DNA from 4 places in the Mesorhizobium sp. M1338 genome. Region 4 is predicted to be linked to each of the others. Evidence: riboswitches for the same ligand, from Rfam matches in the RefSeq annotation. Region 4 holds a riboswitch; each other region holds the start of a gene.

Region 1 (3,662 bases), on a different contig from region 4:
GATTACAGCACCGGACCCTAATGCGGAAGCGTGACAGTTTAACCGCTGAACCGTTTTAAGGGCCTATGCTGCAACGCGGCGAGGGTTAGCGCAGCACTTCCAGCGAAGCAAGTCAAACCTTGTTCAAAACACCGACCTGGACGGCATATCGCGGCAAACTGGTCCGATCCCCTCTTGTTTGATTTCCTTCGCTTTTTACTCCACTTTTCTCTCCTGACATGGTTGCCGCCAAAACCCTGCTAGCATCGGCCGGAATCACCCCTCAATCGCCCTCAGAGTGACGCCTGCATGAAGGAAAAGATTTCGCTCCCCATGGCCCGGCGCATCGCGCTTGCCGCCCAAGGGTTTCTCGATCCCCGCCCAATCGGCACCCCGAACCGCCGGCACTTCGCCCGGGTACTGGCCCGCACCGGCCTGCTGCAGATCGATTCCGTCAGCGCGGTGGTGCGCGCCCATTATATGCCACTCTATTCGCGCCTTGGCCCCTACCCGCTCGCTCTGCTCGACAACGCGGCTGTGACGCGCAAGCGCACGGTGTTCGAATACTGGGCGCACGAGGCTTCCTTCCTGCCGGTCGAGACATACCCGCTGATGCGCTGGCGCATGGAACGGGCCGAGCGCGGCGATGAGATGTATCTGGGCCTCGCCAAATGGGGCCGCGAACATGCCGCCTATATCGAAGAGATCTACCGCCAGGTCGCCGATCGCGGCCCGATCGCCGCTTCCGCGCTCGAAGGCCAGAAGGGCTCGGGCGGCTGGTGGGGCTGGAGCCACTCCAAGCATGCCTTCGAATGGCTGTTCTGGGCCGGGCGCATCACCACTGCGCACCGTCGCGGTTTCGAACGCTTCTATGATCTGCCCGAGCGTGTGCTGCCGCAGGCGATCCTCGATCTGCCGGTGCCGGCCGCCGAGGACGCGCACCGCGAATTGCTGCGCATTTCGGCCCGCGCCCACGGCATCGCGACATCAGGCGATTTGCGCGACTACTTTCGGCTGTCGCCGGCGGACATGAAGGGCCGGCTGGAGGAACTGGTCGAAACAGGCGAGCTTTTGCCGGTGCGTGTCGAAGGCTGGGACAAGCCGGCTTATCTTCACCGGGACGCTCGCCTGCCGCGCAAGGTCGAGGCCCGAGCCTTGCTGGCGCCGTTCGATCCGGTCGTCTTCGAGCGGTCGCGCACCGAGCGTCTCTTCGACTTCCACTACCGCATCGAGATCTACACGCCGGCCGACAAGCGACAATACGGCTATTACGTCCTGCCGTTCCTGCTCGGCGACAGGATCGTGGCGCGCGTCGATCTCAAGGCCGACCGGCCGGCCGGCGTGCTGCGCGTCCACGCCGCCTACGCCGAGCCCAACGCGCCGCCGCGGACCGCCGTCGAACTGTTCGAGGAATTGAAGCAGATGCAGGGCTGGCTCGGCCTCGAACACATCGAAGTGACGTCCGCCGGTGACTTGGGTCCGGCGTTGGCCGACCTAACCGTGTCGTAAGCTCGCGTTGACACCGCTACCCGCAAAAGCCTAAATCCCGGTCGAGACGGTCTCTTCTCTTCAACGAGAGGAGCCAAGAGGGAATGCGGTGAGGGATATCTGTCCCAAATCCGCGGCTGTCCCCGCAACTGTAAGCGAAGAGCCAAGGCCGAAAGCCACTGGGATGGTCCCGGGAAGGCGGCTACCAAGGCGATGACCCGCGAGCCAGGAGACCTGCCGTCCGCGACTTTAGAATCCGATCGCCCGGCGGGTTTCCGGGCAAGGAGCCGATCTTTGGACCACGACAGCAGTTTTTCGGCTGGCACAGCGGATGTTTCGTCCGGGCACGATGATGCGTTGGCCGGCGTCACCGTGATCGTCTGCGCCTCCTGTCGCGACGAGACCGGCTCCGACGCCCATCCTCGCGCTGGCGAACTGCTGGCGGACGACACGCGCCGCGCCGCATCTGGCGACAACATTCGTGTCCGCGGCGTTGAATGCCTCGGCAATTGCAAGCGACGTCTCAGCGCCGCCATCCTGCGCGACGGCTGCTGGAGCTATGTCTTCGGTGACCTGACCGCGACCAGCGGCGCCGACCTCGTTACCGGCGCCAAGCTCTTCGCCACCTCGACCGACGGCCTGATCCCGTGGCGCGGCCGTCCCGACAGCCTGAAGCGCGGCCTCGTTGCCCGCATCCCTCCCCTCGACATGCTGAAGGACTTGAAATGACCGTTTCCGTCTCCCGTGTTCCCTGCACCGTCGTCACCGGCTTTCTCGGCGCCGGCAAGACGACGCTGGTCCGCCATCTCCTGGAAAACGCCGGCGGCAAGCGTATTGCCATCATCGTCAACGAATTCGGCGACATCGGCATCGATGGCGAGATCCTTAAGGGCTGTGGCATCGATACCTGCCCGGAGGAAAACATCGTCGAACTGGCCAATGGCTGCATCTGCTGCACCGTCGCCGACGACTTCGTCCCGGCGCTCGACCAGATCCTGGCGCTGACGCCGAGGATCGACCACATCCTGATCGAGACCTCGGGCCTGGCGCTGCCCAAGCCGCTGGTCCAGGCTTTCCAGTGGCCAAGCGTGAAGAGCCGCGTCACCGTCGATGGTGTGATCGCCGTGGTCGACGGCCCGGCGCTGGCCGACGGCCGCGTCGCCAACGACATGGATGCCTTGCAGGCGCAGCGCACCCAGGATGAGACGCTCGATCACGACGATCCGGTCGAGGAGGTGTTCGAGCACCAGATCGCCTGCGCCGACCTGATCATCCTGTCGAAGAGCGACCTGATGGACGCAGCCGGCACCGCCCGCGCCAATGCCATCATCAACGAACACTCCGCTCGCGCGGTGAAGATCGTGCCGACGTCGCACGGCAAGGTCGATCCCTCGGTGCTGCTCGGCCTCGGTCTGGCCGTCGAGGATGACATCGAAAACCGCAAGTCCCATCACGACGGCGCATTCGACCATGAGCATGACGACTTCGACACGTTCATCGTCGACATTGCCTCGATCGCCAATCCCGATGAACTGGCAAAGCGCGTCGCCACCGCCGCCGAGGAAGAGAACGTGCTGCGCATAAAGGGCTTCGTCGAGGTCGGCGGCAAGCCGATGCGGCTGCTGCTGCAGGCCGTCGGGCCGCGCGTCAACCACTATTATGACCGCGCCTGGACCGCCACGGACGACCGCCGCTCGCGCCTCGTCGTCATTGGCCTCAAGGGGCTGAACCGCCCGGCTATCGAGCGTATACTCGCCGGCTGATTTCGGACACGGGTCGCGATGCACATCCTAACCACGACATCCGCCTCGCTCGACGACCTCGCCGAGCCGGTCGATCTGCGGCAGATGCCGGCGGATATCGTGGCCCTGTCCTTCACCGACAGCGATCTTGCAGGCCTTGCGGCCGCGTGGAAGGCCGATGCCGGCCGCCTGCCCTCGATGCGGCTGGCCGCCCTGCGTGATCTGCGCCATCCCATGTCCGTTGACCTCTGGGTCGATAGCGTCGCCCGCCACGCCAAAATCATCCTCGTCCGCATCCTCGGCGGCTACGACTGGTGGCGCTATGGCTGCGACCAGCTTGCCTCGACCGCCCGCGAGCGCGGCATAAAACTGGCGCTGCTGCCCGGCGAATGCCGCGACGAGGATCTGCGCCTGATCGAAGCCTCGACGCTGCCGCGCGAAGAACTCGACGGC
Region 2 (3,662 bases), on a different contig from region 4:
GCTGCCGAGCAGTTCGAGTTCCTTGCGGAAGATGATCTCTTCCGGACGGCGCGCGCAGTTGACGAAGCCGACATCGGTCCATGGCGCGCAGTCGTTCAGCCAGCGCAGCATCGACATCATCGGCGTCACACCGGAACCGGCGGAGATGAACAGATACTTGGCCGCCGGGTGGCTGTGCAGCGAAAAGTCACCTGTCGGCCCATAGGCCTTGACGTGCGAGCCCGGCGCCAGATGGTCGAACATCCAGCGCGTGCCTGTGCTGCCCGCCTGCGCCTTCACTGTCACCGCGATAGAGAACGGCCGCGATGGCGAGGACGACAGCGTGTAGGTGCGCATCAGCGGCCCGTCGGCTGTCGGCAGTTCCAGCGTCACGAACTGGCCCGGCTTGTAGCGAAACCAGGTCTGGTTGTCGGAGCGGAAGGTGAAGGTCTTTACGTCAGGTGCTTCGTCGCTGACGCCGATCACTTCCAGCACCTGCAGCCTGTCGTTCCAGGGCGTCATCTGGTCGAGATGGCGATAGAGGCCAAGATCCGTCATCGCATTCATCCTCTTGTCCCTTTTGTTTTGTGCATGATCCCAAAGCCGCTGCGCATTTTGGGCGACATGCACTAGGCGACGCTGCGCAGGGCCGGCCGGCCGCCTTCGGCGAGGCGCGGGCCGATGAACGACGCATACCATTCGACGAACTGGATCACGCCGCCCTCATGCAACTCCGAATAGGGGCCGGGCTCGTAGGCGGGCGACAGGATGCCAAAGGCGTTTTCCTCGACGATGCGGCGATCCTGGTCGTTGGTTTCGGTCCAGACATGGGTGAGGTCTTCGATGGTGTAATCGACCCCCTCGACCGCGTCCTTGTGCACCAGCCACTTCGTCGTCACCGCCGTTTCCGTGGCGCTGATCGGCAGCACCCGGAACGTCACCGCGTGATCGATGAGGATGTGGTTCCAGGTCGTCGGATAGTGATAGTGCATCAAGGTTCCGATCCTGTCGGCGGAGACAGTGTCGGAGAGGTTCTTCTTCACCGCCAGCTTGCCGGTCATGGTGTAGCTGACGGCATCGCGCAACAGCGGCGCGCGGGTGGCGCGGTACTGCCCGGCCGGATCGATGCGGAACTTGCTCGGCAGGCCTGATGCCTCGCATTTGGCCCAATGCGCGACCATTTCGGGGTCGCTGTCGGCGCCGTTGACGCCGGTCACGGTAGGCGCTTCCGGGAAGGTCTTGCACAGCTCGGGATGATTGGCGACGCAGTGATAGCACTCGCGATTGTTTTCCCAGACCAGCTTCCAGTTGCCCTTCTCTATGATCGTGCTCTCGAAGGCGATCTTTGCTTCCCGCAACCGGTGCGGCAAAAGATAAGGTTCGATCATCGCCCGCATCGGCGCGAAATCGGCGGGCTCCTTGCCCAGGCAGATGAAGATGTAGCCGCCGACGCTCTCGCAGGCGACCGGCTTCAGGCTGAACTCACTTTTGTCGAAACCGTCGGCCATCTGGCGGGCAAACAGCAGGCGGCCGTCGAGCTCATAGGTCCACTGGTGATAGGGGCAGACCAGCTTTGCCGCCGTACCCCTCTCTGTGTTGCAGACGCGGCTGCCGCGATGGCGGCAGGAATTGTGGAAGGCGTTGATCTTGCCTTGCTGGTCGCGGACAAGAACGACCGGATAGTCGCCGATCTGCACTGTGATGTAGCTGCCCGGCTTAGGCAGCTCGCAATCGTGGCCGATGAACAGCCAATCACGATACCAGATCAGCTCCATGTCGAGCTTGAAAAAGTCTGGATCGGTGTAGAAGGGCTGCTCCAGCGAAAAGCCTTGCCGGCGGCTGTTCAAGAGCCTCAGCATGTCGTTGCGAATATCCATGTCCTGTCCTCGTTTCTTAAGGACTGAAATGGTGGTGACGGAGGAAGGATCGGACGCAGGCCGGCGATGCGCCGGACATGCACTATCCACCTCTTGACCGCCCACCGCGATCAGTCGAGTCTAGAAATCTCGGGCTGGTTTCCGGGCTCTGGAGTTGTCCTTACGGACCATCGCGACACCTTCCCAGGCAACTGCCCAGTGGTCTCCCGTTGCGACTTGAACTCCACCACCGTTGCGGGGGCAGCGCCGGATTCTGACCGGCTTCCCAATTCTCCGCCTCGTCGTCACGAAGCGGCACCTGAGATGGTATGATCTAACCACGATCGCGGGCGCGTCATCGGCATGAAAACGACATCGTATCCATGCGGCGCGACACGCATGCGAAACGTTCCGGTTGGCGATTGTTGAGCCGAAATCCTATCTCCGCGGCGGCCATTCCCAACTGCAATCTCCTCGAAGCCGGCCCCTTGCCGGCGACCAAAAAGGTTAACGGTTTCGAAAAGTGACTATTAGCTGGTTCTAAAATCGAACCGAACGGTTCGTTTCTGTTGACGGTGCGTGCAGGACGGTGTGAACGCCGGGCCTTGGAAACAGTTGGTGATCCAGCGGGCGATTTTGCTTAAGTGTTGAAAAACATAAATAAAAAGTAGCGTGTAGAATCCCGTGGCACAATTTCAAGTGGCGGATTCATGGTCCACACGGAACAACTTCGTGATTGGAAAAGGCGAGGATGCCCTCCCACATCGGGGCTGTCCGAACGACGCGATTTCCCTTCCAAGACACGCCGCTGGACGGACGGAAAAGAAGATACTGGAGTACAAAAAAATGAAAAAGATCATTCTCACTGCCGCCGCCGTTCTGGCCATTTCCGGCAGCGCCTTCGCTAATGGTAGCGACCACTACGGTTCGAACGGCGCCAATCAGCCTGCTGCCGCGGTCGACAAGTCGTACACGGCTTCCACCAAGACCTCGGAACCGGTTGCCCAGACGCCCGCTCAGGGCAGCGACCGTAACCTCTTCGGCCGCTAACAACCAATTCCCAGTTGACGGCGGGTCTGCCCGCCGTCCTGGCGAAATCCAGAAATCCAGGAGACTAAAATGAACAAGATCCTTCTTGCCGCCGCCGCCGTTCTGGCCGTCACCGGCAGTGCCTTCGCCGGCAGCGACAACTTTGGCTCCAAGGGCGCCGACCAGCCTGCCGCCGCGGTCGACAGCTCGTACACGGCTTCCGTCAAGAAGTCGGAGCCGGCCACGCAGGCGCCTGTCGACCATGGCAGCGACCGCAACCTGTTCGGCAACAACTAACCCGACCAAAACCAACATCCGACAGCGATGCGGCGGGTTAACCCGCCGTATCGAATTCGAGAATACGGAGTATCAAAATGAAAAAGATTGTTCTTACTGCCGCCGCTCTTCTGATTGCCGCCGGCAGCGCCTATGCCCGCAACGACAACGCTGGCGGCACCGACATCAACAAGCAGTCGACCGTCAACGTCGACACCTCGCATACGGGCTCGATCCGCAAGAGCGAATCGCCCGTCTACAAGCTGCTCAATTCGTCGGGCGATGCACCGAAGTCCGCCCCTCAGGGCAGTGACCGAAACCTCTTCGGCCGCTAACAGCCGAAGCTGATCTCCAAACGAGAGCGGCGGACCTTGCCCGCCGCTCTTGTTTTTGTAACAGGGCAGTATCGTCGTGCGACCTCTCAGGCCGCCTTCGCCTCCGCTTCGTGAAGAGCGAAGGACCGCCCATCCGTGTCGAAGATATGCAGATCTTCGCCATTGGCGCTCAGGCGCAATGTCGAGC
Region 3 (3,662 bases), on a different contig from region 4:
GACCACCTCTGAGGGGAGATTCGGGGCATGTGGGATTTCGATATCGGCGGGTCGGTGTCCATCGTGATGCGAACCTGGCCGTTCATTGTCTTTCGCATGATCGTCTATTTCGGCATTACGCTGGCCTACATCATGGCGACGGGCACCGGCGCTAGCGTCGGCTATGGCGTCGGCCATATCTCCACCGATCCCGACGGGCCGCTGTCCTTTGCCCTGTGGGGCGGCGTGGTCGGTTTCGGTATCGTCTCGATCGCCGTCTACTGGATCCGCGAATACATCCTCTATGTCGTCAAGGCCGGCCACATCGCCGTCATGGTCCATCTGATCGACGGCCGCGACATTCCCGGCGGCCAGGACCAGATTGCCTACGCCAAGGATATCGTCACCCAGCGTTTCGCGGAGGCCAATATCCTTTTCGTCGTCGACCAACTGGTCAAGGGCGCCATCCGCGCCATCACCGGCCTCATCGGCGGCATCGCCGCCTTCCTGCCGATCCCGGGCCTGGGCGGCCTGGTCTCCTTCATCAACACGGTGATCCGCCTGTCCCTGACCTATGTCGACGAGATCATCCTCGGCTACAACATCCGCATCAATTCGTCCTCGCCGTTCGAGACGGCGCGCCAGGGCGTCGTGCTCTATGCCCAGAACGGCAAGGTCATGGTCAAGAACGCCGTCTGGCTGGCGGTCATCATGTGGGGCGTGTCCTTCGTCATCTTCCTGCTGATGCTGGCGCCTGCCGGCGCCATTCTCTTCCTGATGCCCGGCCAACTCGCCGGCTGGGCCTTCGTGCTCGCCATCGTCTTCGCCTGGGCTTTCAAGGCGGCGTTCATCGAACCCTTCGCCATCGCCTGCCTGATGCAGGTCTATTTCAAGACCATCGCCGGCCAGGTGCCCGATCCCGACTGGGATGCCCGGCTGGCCGAGGCGTCGTCGAAGTTCAGGGAGCTTAAGGATAAGGCGCTGGCCTCCTTCGGCGGCTCGCGTTGGGGCACGGCCGGCGCGACAAGCTGATCGGCGAGGCTCGCCGGCGTGGCAGCAACGGTGTTGAGGCGCGCCACGGTCGATTTGAGCAACGCTTCACCTTGCCCGGAAAAAACCTCGCTCATGATCAGTTCCGGCAACGGCAGCCGCCGTCCCCAGCCATGCGTTTCAAGGTCCGGCTTTGGCGCGAACTCCGAGACACGGCCGACGCAGAGATAGGCGACCGGGGTCACATGCTCCGGAATTGACAGCAGGCCTTTCAGCGCTTGCGCCTCGATGATGCTGACCCAGCCGACACCGACGCCTTCGGCGCGCGCCGCCAACCAGAAATTCTGCACCGCGCAGACCGTGCTGTAGAGGTCCATCTCCGGATTGTGCCAGCGTCCCAGCGGCGAACCTTCCGAGCGCTGCCGGTCGCAAGTGATGCAGATGTTGAGCGCGCTTTCGCAAATGCCTTCCAGCTTGAGTTTGCGGTAGAGCGCCTGGCGCTCTTCCTCGATGGCCGGCAATTCCTGCTCGCGCGCCGCCAGGAACAGGTCGCGCACCTTTTCCCGTCGTTCGGCATCGCGAATGACGATGAAATTCCAAGGCTGCATGAAGCCGACCGACGGCGCGTGATGAGCGGCAAGCAGCAGCCGCGCCAGCACCTCATCGTCGAGCGCGGTGGGCAGGAAGTGGCTGCGCACATCGCGCCGCGTGAACATGGCGCGATACACCGCATCGCGCGCATTCTGCTCAAATCCATCGCCAACGGCAGCGGTCATGTGTTCCGGCATCGCTTGTCCCCTTGCGATTGCAATCAATGCCATCCGCCTGACCATGCGGATGACGATGCCTGCCAGGCCGGTCTTCTGGCTTGGGATCAACCCGCGTCCGGTGCCTTCCCGTATCGACAGTGGCACATACCGGCGCGGTCCCCCTTACAGCGTTGGGCACGCCACGGAGTTCAACCGTGTTCCCGATTCTCCCACTTGCGGCGGGCACCAGGCAGTGCCACGGACCTTACGCCGAAGCGCGGACGACGCCAATGCCTGCCGCGACGCGAATGGACGCAGGCGCGATTTTCCCCAATCATCGGCCGCCCGTGCATGGCCTTTGTCGATCCGGGTCACTAGATTAGGACGATGGCTACCCGTCTCTATACCCATCCAGTCTTCCTTGAGCACCTCACGCCGCCCGGCCATCCCGAGCGGCCGGACCGCTTGCGCGCCATCGAGCGCGTGCTGGACGACGAAGCTTTTGCCGCGCTCGATCGTATCCAGGCGCCGGAAGGCGACGAGGCCACCATCCTCTATGCCCATCCCGCCGATTTCGTCGCCCGCGTGCGCGCCGCCATTCCCGACGAGGGAATCGCCCGCATCGACGCCGACACCACCGCCAGCCCGAAGAGCTGGCAGGCGGCGATCACCGCGATCGGTGCGGCCAACGCCGCCGTCGACGACGTCTTTGCAGGCCGCGCCGACAATGTCTTCGTAGCCGCCCGGCCGCCCGGCCACCATGCCGAAAAAACCACGTCGATGGGTTTTTGTCTGTTCAACACCGCGGCGATCGCGGCGCGTTATGCGCAGAAGAAGCATGGTGTCGAGCGGGTTGCCGTCGTCGACTGGGACGTGCATCACGGCAACGGCACGCAGGATATTTTCTGGGACGATCCGTCGGTGCTCTATTGCTCGACGCACCAGATGCCGCTCTACCCCGGCACCGGCGCGAAGAACGAAACCGGCGCCGGCAACATCGTCAACGTACCGCTGGCGCCGCAGACCGGCAGCGAGGTGTTTCGCGATGCCTTCCTGTCGCGCGTGCTGCCGGCGCTCGACAATTTCGCGCCCGATCTGATCATCATTTCGGCCGGGTTCGACGCGCATCACCGCGATCCGCTGGCCGAGATCAACCTGACCGAGGACGATTTCGACTGGGCGACCGGCCAGTTGATGCAGCGCGCCGCGCGTCACAGCGGCAACCGGCTCGTCAGCCTGCTCGAGGGTGGCTACGATCTGCAGGGATTGGCATTTTCGGTCGCCGCCCATGTCGGGCGACTGATGAAAGGATGAATGATGGCCGGTGAGACCAACGAAGATGTCAAGGCGATGAGCTTCGAACAGGCACTCGACGCACTCGAAAAGATCGTCGATGATCTTGAGCGTGGCGACGTGCCGCTCGACCAGTCGATTAAGATCTATGAGCGCGGCGAGGCACTGAAAGCGCATTGCGACCGGCTGCTGAAGGCCGCCGAGGACAAGGTCGAGAAGATCAGGCTGTCGCGCGATGGCAAGCCGGTCGGAACGGAGCCGCTTGACGCGGATTGAGGCGGTCCGAACGGTGGTCTTGCCTCACGGGCTTTTGGACATGATCATGATCGAGGATAGAACGCGTCCCGATTGAAAGCGCTCCAGGACAAGAGGAGATACGGAAGCGATGTGCAGAAACATCAAGACCCTGTTCAATTTTGATCCGCCCGCTACCAACGACGAAGTCCGCGACGCGGCACTTCAGTTCGTCCGCAAGCTGAGCGGAACGACGCGGCCTTCGAAGCAGAATCAGCATGCCTTCGACCACGCGGTCGAAGCCATCGCGGCATCGGCGCGCGAACTGCTTGATTCACTCGAAACCCATCAGCATCCGCGCAATCGCGAAGAAGTGGCGGCCAAACTAAGGGCGAAATCGGCGATCCGGTTTGCCTG
Region 4 (3,662 bases):
CTCATTGAACTCGGAATAGCACATGTGAGTGTGGATCTGCGTCGCATCGTCCACACCTGTCGAGGCGAGACGGAAGCACTCGACGGCCCAATCCAGATACGAGTCCCAGTTGGATTTACGCAGCGGCAATCGCTCGCGCAGTGCAGCTTCGTCGATCTGGATTATTTGGGCGCCCGCCTTTTCAAGATCGAGCACCTCCTCGCGTATTGCTAAAGCAATCTGACGGCAGACTTCGGAGCGGGGAAGGTCGTCGCGCACGAAAGACCAGTTAAGGATGGTCACGGGTCCGGTGAGCATCCCCTTCACCGGTCTCTTCGTCAGCGATTGGGCGAATTCCCACCAGTTCACCGTCATCGGATCGGGCCGCGACACGTCGCCGAATATGATCGGCGGCCTCACATAGCGCGACCCGTAACTCTGCACCCATGCGTGTTGGGTGAACACGAAACCGGAAAGTTGCTCCGCAAAATATTGCACCATGTCGGTGCGTTCGAATTCGCCATGGACCAGCACGTCGAGGCCAATTTCCTCTTGCCAGCCTATTGCCTCTTCAACCTCTTTCCTCAGGAGCAATTCAAACGCGAGGTAGCTAAGTCGTCCTTTGGCGTGAGCCGCCCGCGCATTGCGCACCTGCTGAGTTTGCGGGAAAGAGCCGATGGTCGTCGTCGGGAAAGGCGGCAGGCGGAGCTTTTCGATTTGAAACCGCGAACGTTCGGCAAAAACGCTCTTTCGCTGCTTCATGCAGTCGGCGATACCGGCAAGCTTTCTCTCGACGAGAGGATTATGCACCTTCGGCGAAGTTGCTCGGGCCGCAGCAGCGTCGTCAGCAGACTTTAGCTCCTCCGCAACCGTATGTCGACCTCCGGACAACGCGCTGGCGAGTACGGTCAGCTCGTCCATCTTTTGCGTCGCGAATGCGAGCCAGGACTTTGTGTCCCGATCAAGTGCGGTTTCCTGCTCAAGATCGACCGGAACATGCAAAAGTGAGCAAGACGGAGCGACCTCCACTCGGTCCAGCGGCCAGCCCGCGACAATACGCTTAATCCGGTCGAAAATGGCAGAGAGGTTCGCGCGCCAGACGTTACGGCCGTCGATCAAACCGAGCGACAGCACGAGGTCCTTCGGCGCAAGTCGGCCGGCCAGCTCCAGTTGCTCGGGAGCGCACGCAAGATCGACGTGCAATCCCGCTATCGGCAGCGAAAGGGCGGTCCCGAGATTGTCGCCCAATGCACCGAAATAAGTAGCCAGCATGATCTTGAGATCAGGCGCAGCTTTGGAGAGCCGATCGTAGGCAAATTCGAACGCGGCCTGCTCATTTGGGATCAGGTCAACAACTAGCGCTGGTTCATCGATTTGGAGCCAGTCGGCACCTGCGAAGTTCAAGCGCCGCAGAAGTTCCTCATAGACCGACAGCAACTTGGGAAGCAGAGCAATAGGGTTAAAGCCTCGGGCGGGCGACTTCGAAAGCTTGAGGAATGTAATTGGGCCAAGAATCACCGGGCGCGTATGAATGCCCAGCGCCCTAGCTTCGAGAAAATGGTCCACCGGCTTCGCCGAAGAAAGGACAAAGGCCTGGTCGTCAGCGAGCTCTGGGACGATGTAGTGATAGTTGGTGTCGAACCACTTCGTCATCTCCATTGCTCTCACCGCATGATCCACGCCTGCCGTCGGGCCCTCCGCAGCTTCGCCTTGGTGGCCTCGCGCCATTGCGAAATAAATATCCAGGGGGACGGGAAGATCCCCCTGGCTCCAGCCATAACGTTTCGGCACGGCACCGACCATTACCGCTGTGTCCAGAACATGATCGTAGAGGGAAAAGTCATTCGAGGGAATTATGGTCACGCCACGGTCGCGTTGCTCGATCCAGTTCGCCTCCCGCAGCGCCCGCGCCGTTTCCAAGAGGTCATCAGCGGCACATTTTTGCGACCAGTAGCTTTCAAGCGCGTGCTTCAATTCTTGACGACGGCCGATCCGCGGCAAGCCGAGCGTCGCAACTGGAACTTTCTGCAAGATAGACATACCACACCTCCGATTGAGGCGTGGATGCAAGGCAGACTTGACAAGTAGGCACAACGCCAGTTGCCGTGGCCGCCCAGACACCCCGCCTGTGGACCTCGTCGCCATGGCAGGTGGCTCACGGATCGTCACCTATGCCCGACTTCCCAAGGCTATTGACCTCAGTGACATCAGTGGGGCTTGGCTCGCCGTTGACAGGCGGGGGCAGCGCCGGAATTTTCGCCGGCTCCTTGCCTACGAGCAACAACACAACCTCTTCGAATGATCCGGTGGCCGATTTGGCTGTGCAGGACTGATGGTAAAAGGGCGCACCAGGCACCCTTCCTTTTCAGCGACCCGGCATTCGCCTTCCGTTATCAGAAGCGGTAGGTCACACCTGCGCCTATCAACCAGGGATCGAGAGCGGCCTTCCCCGTGAGCTTCGCGCCGTCCACCGTGACGTCGAAGTCTGGCTTCAGGAAAAGCTTCTTTACGTCGAAGTTGACGCCCCAGTGCTGATCCACCATGTAGTCGAACCCGACCTGCAGCGCGGTGCCGAACGTGTTCTTAACCTTGAGAGCATCGGCGCTGCCGGCGTCCTGGTTATAGAAGATCGTGTAGTTCACGCCGGCGCCGACATAGGGCTTGAGCGCGCCGAAATCGGTAAAATGATACTGCAATGTGAGCGTGGGCGGCAGCAGCCAAACCTTGCCGATATTGCCCAGCGCGCCGATCGCTCCTTGGCCCTCGATGTTGGCATAGGTGGTGCCGAGGATAAGCTCGGCGGCGATGTTGTCCGTGAAGAAATAGGAGATATCGAGTTCCGGCGTCACAGTGTCCGAATAGGAAAGACCGGAGCCGGGCACCGCATGTACGTAACCCGAATCTTCAGTGATGACCCCCAACGCGCGCAGCCGGATCTGCCAAGGGCTTGGCGCTTCCGTGACCGAGGCTCCTGCCTGCGGGACGCACGCGGGATGCGCAAGGTCCGCCGCGACGGCCTGCTGTCCCACCACCATGAGGATGACGGCCGCTGTTACTCCCCGCGCCACGCCCATTCGCTTTTTCGCCATGATATTCGCTCCTTGCTCTTCAGAAATGATGCGATGCACTATGAAAAATCCTGCTGGAATCGACGAAGCGCTCATGCGCAGTTTGCGTGGGACAGCGCACACATTATTTGCGCCGTGCTCGCAATCATCGACCTGTACTCACTTGTTGAAACGTTGCGGTTTGTCTCCGTCCACCTATCGAACGCCATCGGCTTGCCACCCGATCGCACTGCGAAGGAAATTGGTGCCCAGGGCAATGAATGCGGCCCGCTCCCGATTGTTCTTGCCGTAGCCGTGCCCGCCCGCGCCGGGCTCGTAGAAGTAGGCGGGATAGCCAAGAGCCTGCAGCTTTGCGGCCGTCTTACGCGCGTGGCCCGGGTGGACGCGGTCGTCCCGCTTCGTGGTGGCAAGCAGGATCGGCGGATAGGGCTGTCCTGGCGTCGCGGCGTGATAGGCCGAGATTTCCTTTAGGAAGATCCATTCCTCCGGCTTGTCGGGATCGCCATATTCGTCAATCCAGCTCGCGCCCGCCAAAAGCTTGGTGTAGCGGCGCATATCGGTAACCGGGACTGTGCAGAACAGCGCGCCGAAACGCTCAGGATAGCGGGTAAGCAT

The links. Region 4 has a riboswitch for cobalamin ahead of metE (5-methyltetrahydropteroyltriglutamate--homocysteine S-methyltransferase). Riboswitches for the same ligand answer to the same signal wherever they lie in the genome.
Region 1: linked by a shared signal. The riboswitch ahead of NKH19_RS21965 (DUF1636 family protein) and the one ahead of metE (5-methyltetrahydropteroyltriglutamate--homocysteine S-methyltransferase) in region 4 are both predicted to bind cobalamin.
Region 2: linked by a shared signal. The riboswitch ahead of NKH19_RS09005 (aromatic ring-hydroxylating oxygenase subunit alpha) and the one ahead of metE (5-methyltetrahydropteroyltriglutamate--homocysteine S-methyltransferase) in region 4 are both predicted to bind cobalamin.
Region 3: linked by a shared signal. The riboswitch ahead of bluB (5,6-dimethylbenzimidazole synthase) and the one ahead of metE (5-methyltetrahydropteroyltriglutamate--homocysteine S-methyltransferase) in region 4 are both predicted to bind cobalamin.

The regions. Positions count from the first base shown of each region.
Region 1 covers NZ_JAMYLL010000028.1:34,075-37,736, reverse strand. Annotated here, with positions in the region: gene NKH19_RS21970 (winged helix-turn-helix domain-containing protein) at 289-1,488, shown strand; cobalamin riboswitch at 1,520-1,723, shown strand; gene NKH19_RS21965 (DUF1636 family protein) at 1,762-2,196, shown strand; gene cobW (cobalamin biosynthesis protein CobW) at 2,193-3,230, shown strand; gene NKH19_RS21955 (cobaltochelatase subunit CobN) at 3,249-3,662, shown strand, end outside.
Region 2 covers NZ_JAMYLL010000006.1:202,936-206,597, reverse strand. Annotated here, with positions in the region: gene NKH19_RS09010 (FAD-binding oxidoreductase) at 1-537, opposite strand, end outside; gene NKH19_RS09005 (aromatic ring-hydroxylating oxygenase subunit alpha) at 609-1,856, opposite strand; cobalamin riboswitch at 1,972-2,173, opposite strand; gene NKH19_RS09000 (DUF680 domain-containing protein) at 2,682-2,885, shown strand; gene NKH19_RS08995 (DUF680 domain-containing protein) at 2,955-3,161, shown strand; gene NKH19_RS08990 (DUF680 domain-containing protein) at 3,239-3,475, shown strand; gene NKH19_RS08985 (ABC transporter ATP-binding protein) at 3,562-3,662, opposite strand, start outside.
Region 3 covers NZ_JAMYLL010000004.1:27,842-31,503, forward strand. Annotated here, with positions in the region: gene NKH19_RS05640 (hypothetical protein) at 28-1,011, shown strand; partial or broken gene bluB (5,6-dimethylbenzimidazole synthase) at 1,128-1,802, opposite strand; cobalamin riboswitch at 1,806-1,984, opposite strand; gene NKH19_RS05650 (histone deacetylase family protein) at 2,106-3,032, shown strand; gene NKH19_RS05655 (exodeoxyribonuclease VII small subunit) at 3,036-3,287, shown strand; gene NKH19_RS05660 (DUF2277 domain-containing protein) at 3,397-3,662, shown strand, end outside.
Region 4 covers NZ_JAMYLL010000018.1:46,696-50,357, reverse strand. Annotated here, with positions in the region: partial or broken gene metE (5-methyltetrahydropteroyltriglutamate--homocysteine S-methyltransferase) at 1-2,019, opposite strand, end outside; cobalamin riboswitch at 2,108-2,285, opposite strand; gene NKH19_RS17700 (OmpW/AlkL family protein) at 2,373-3,053, opposite strand; gene NKH19_RS17695 (prolyl oligopeptidase family serine peptidase) at 3,243-3,662, opposite strand, start outside.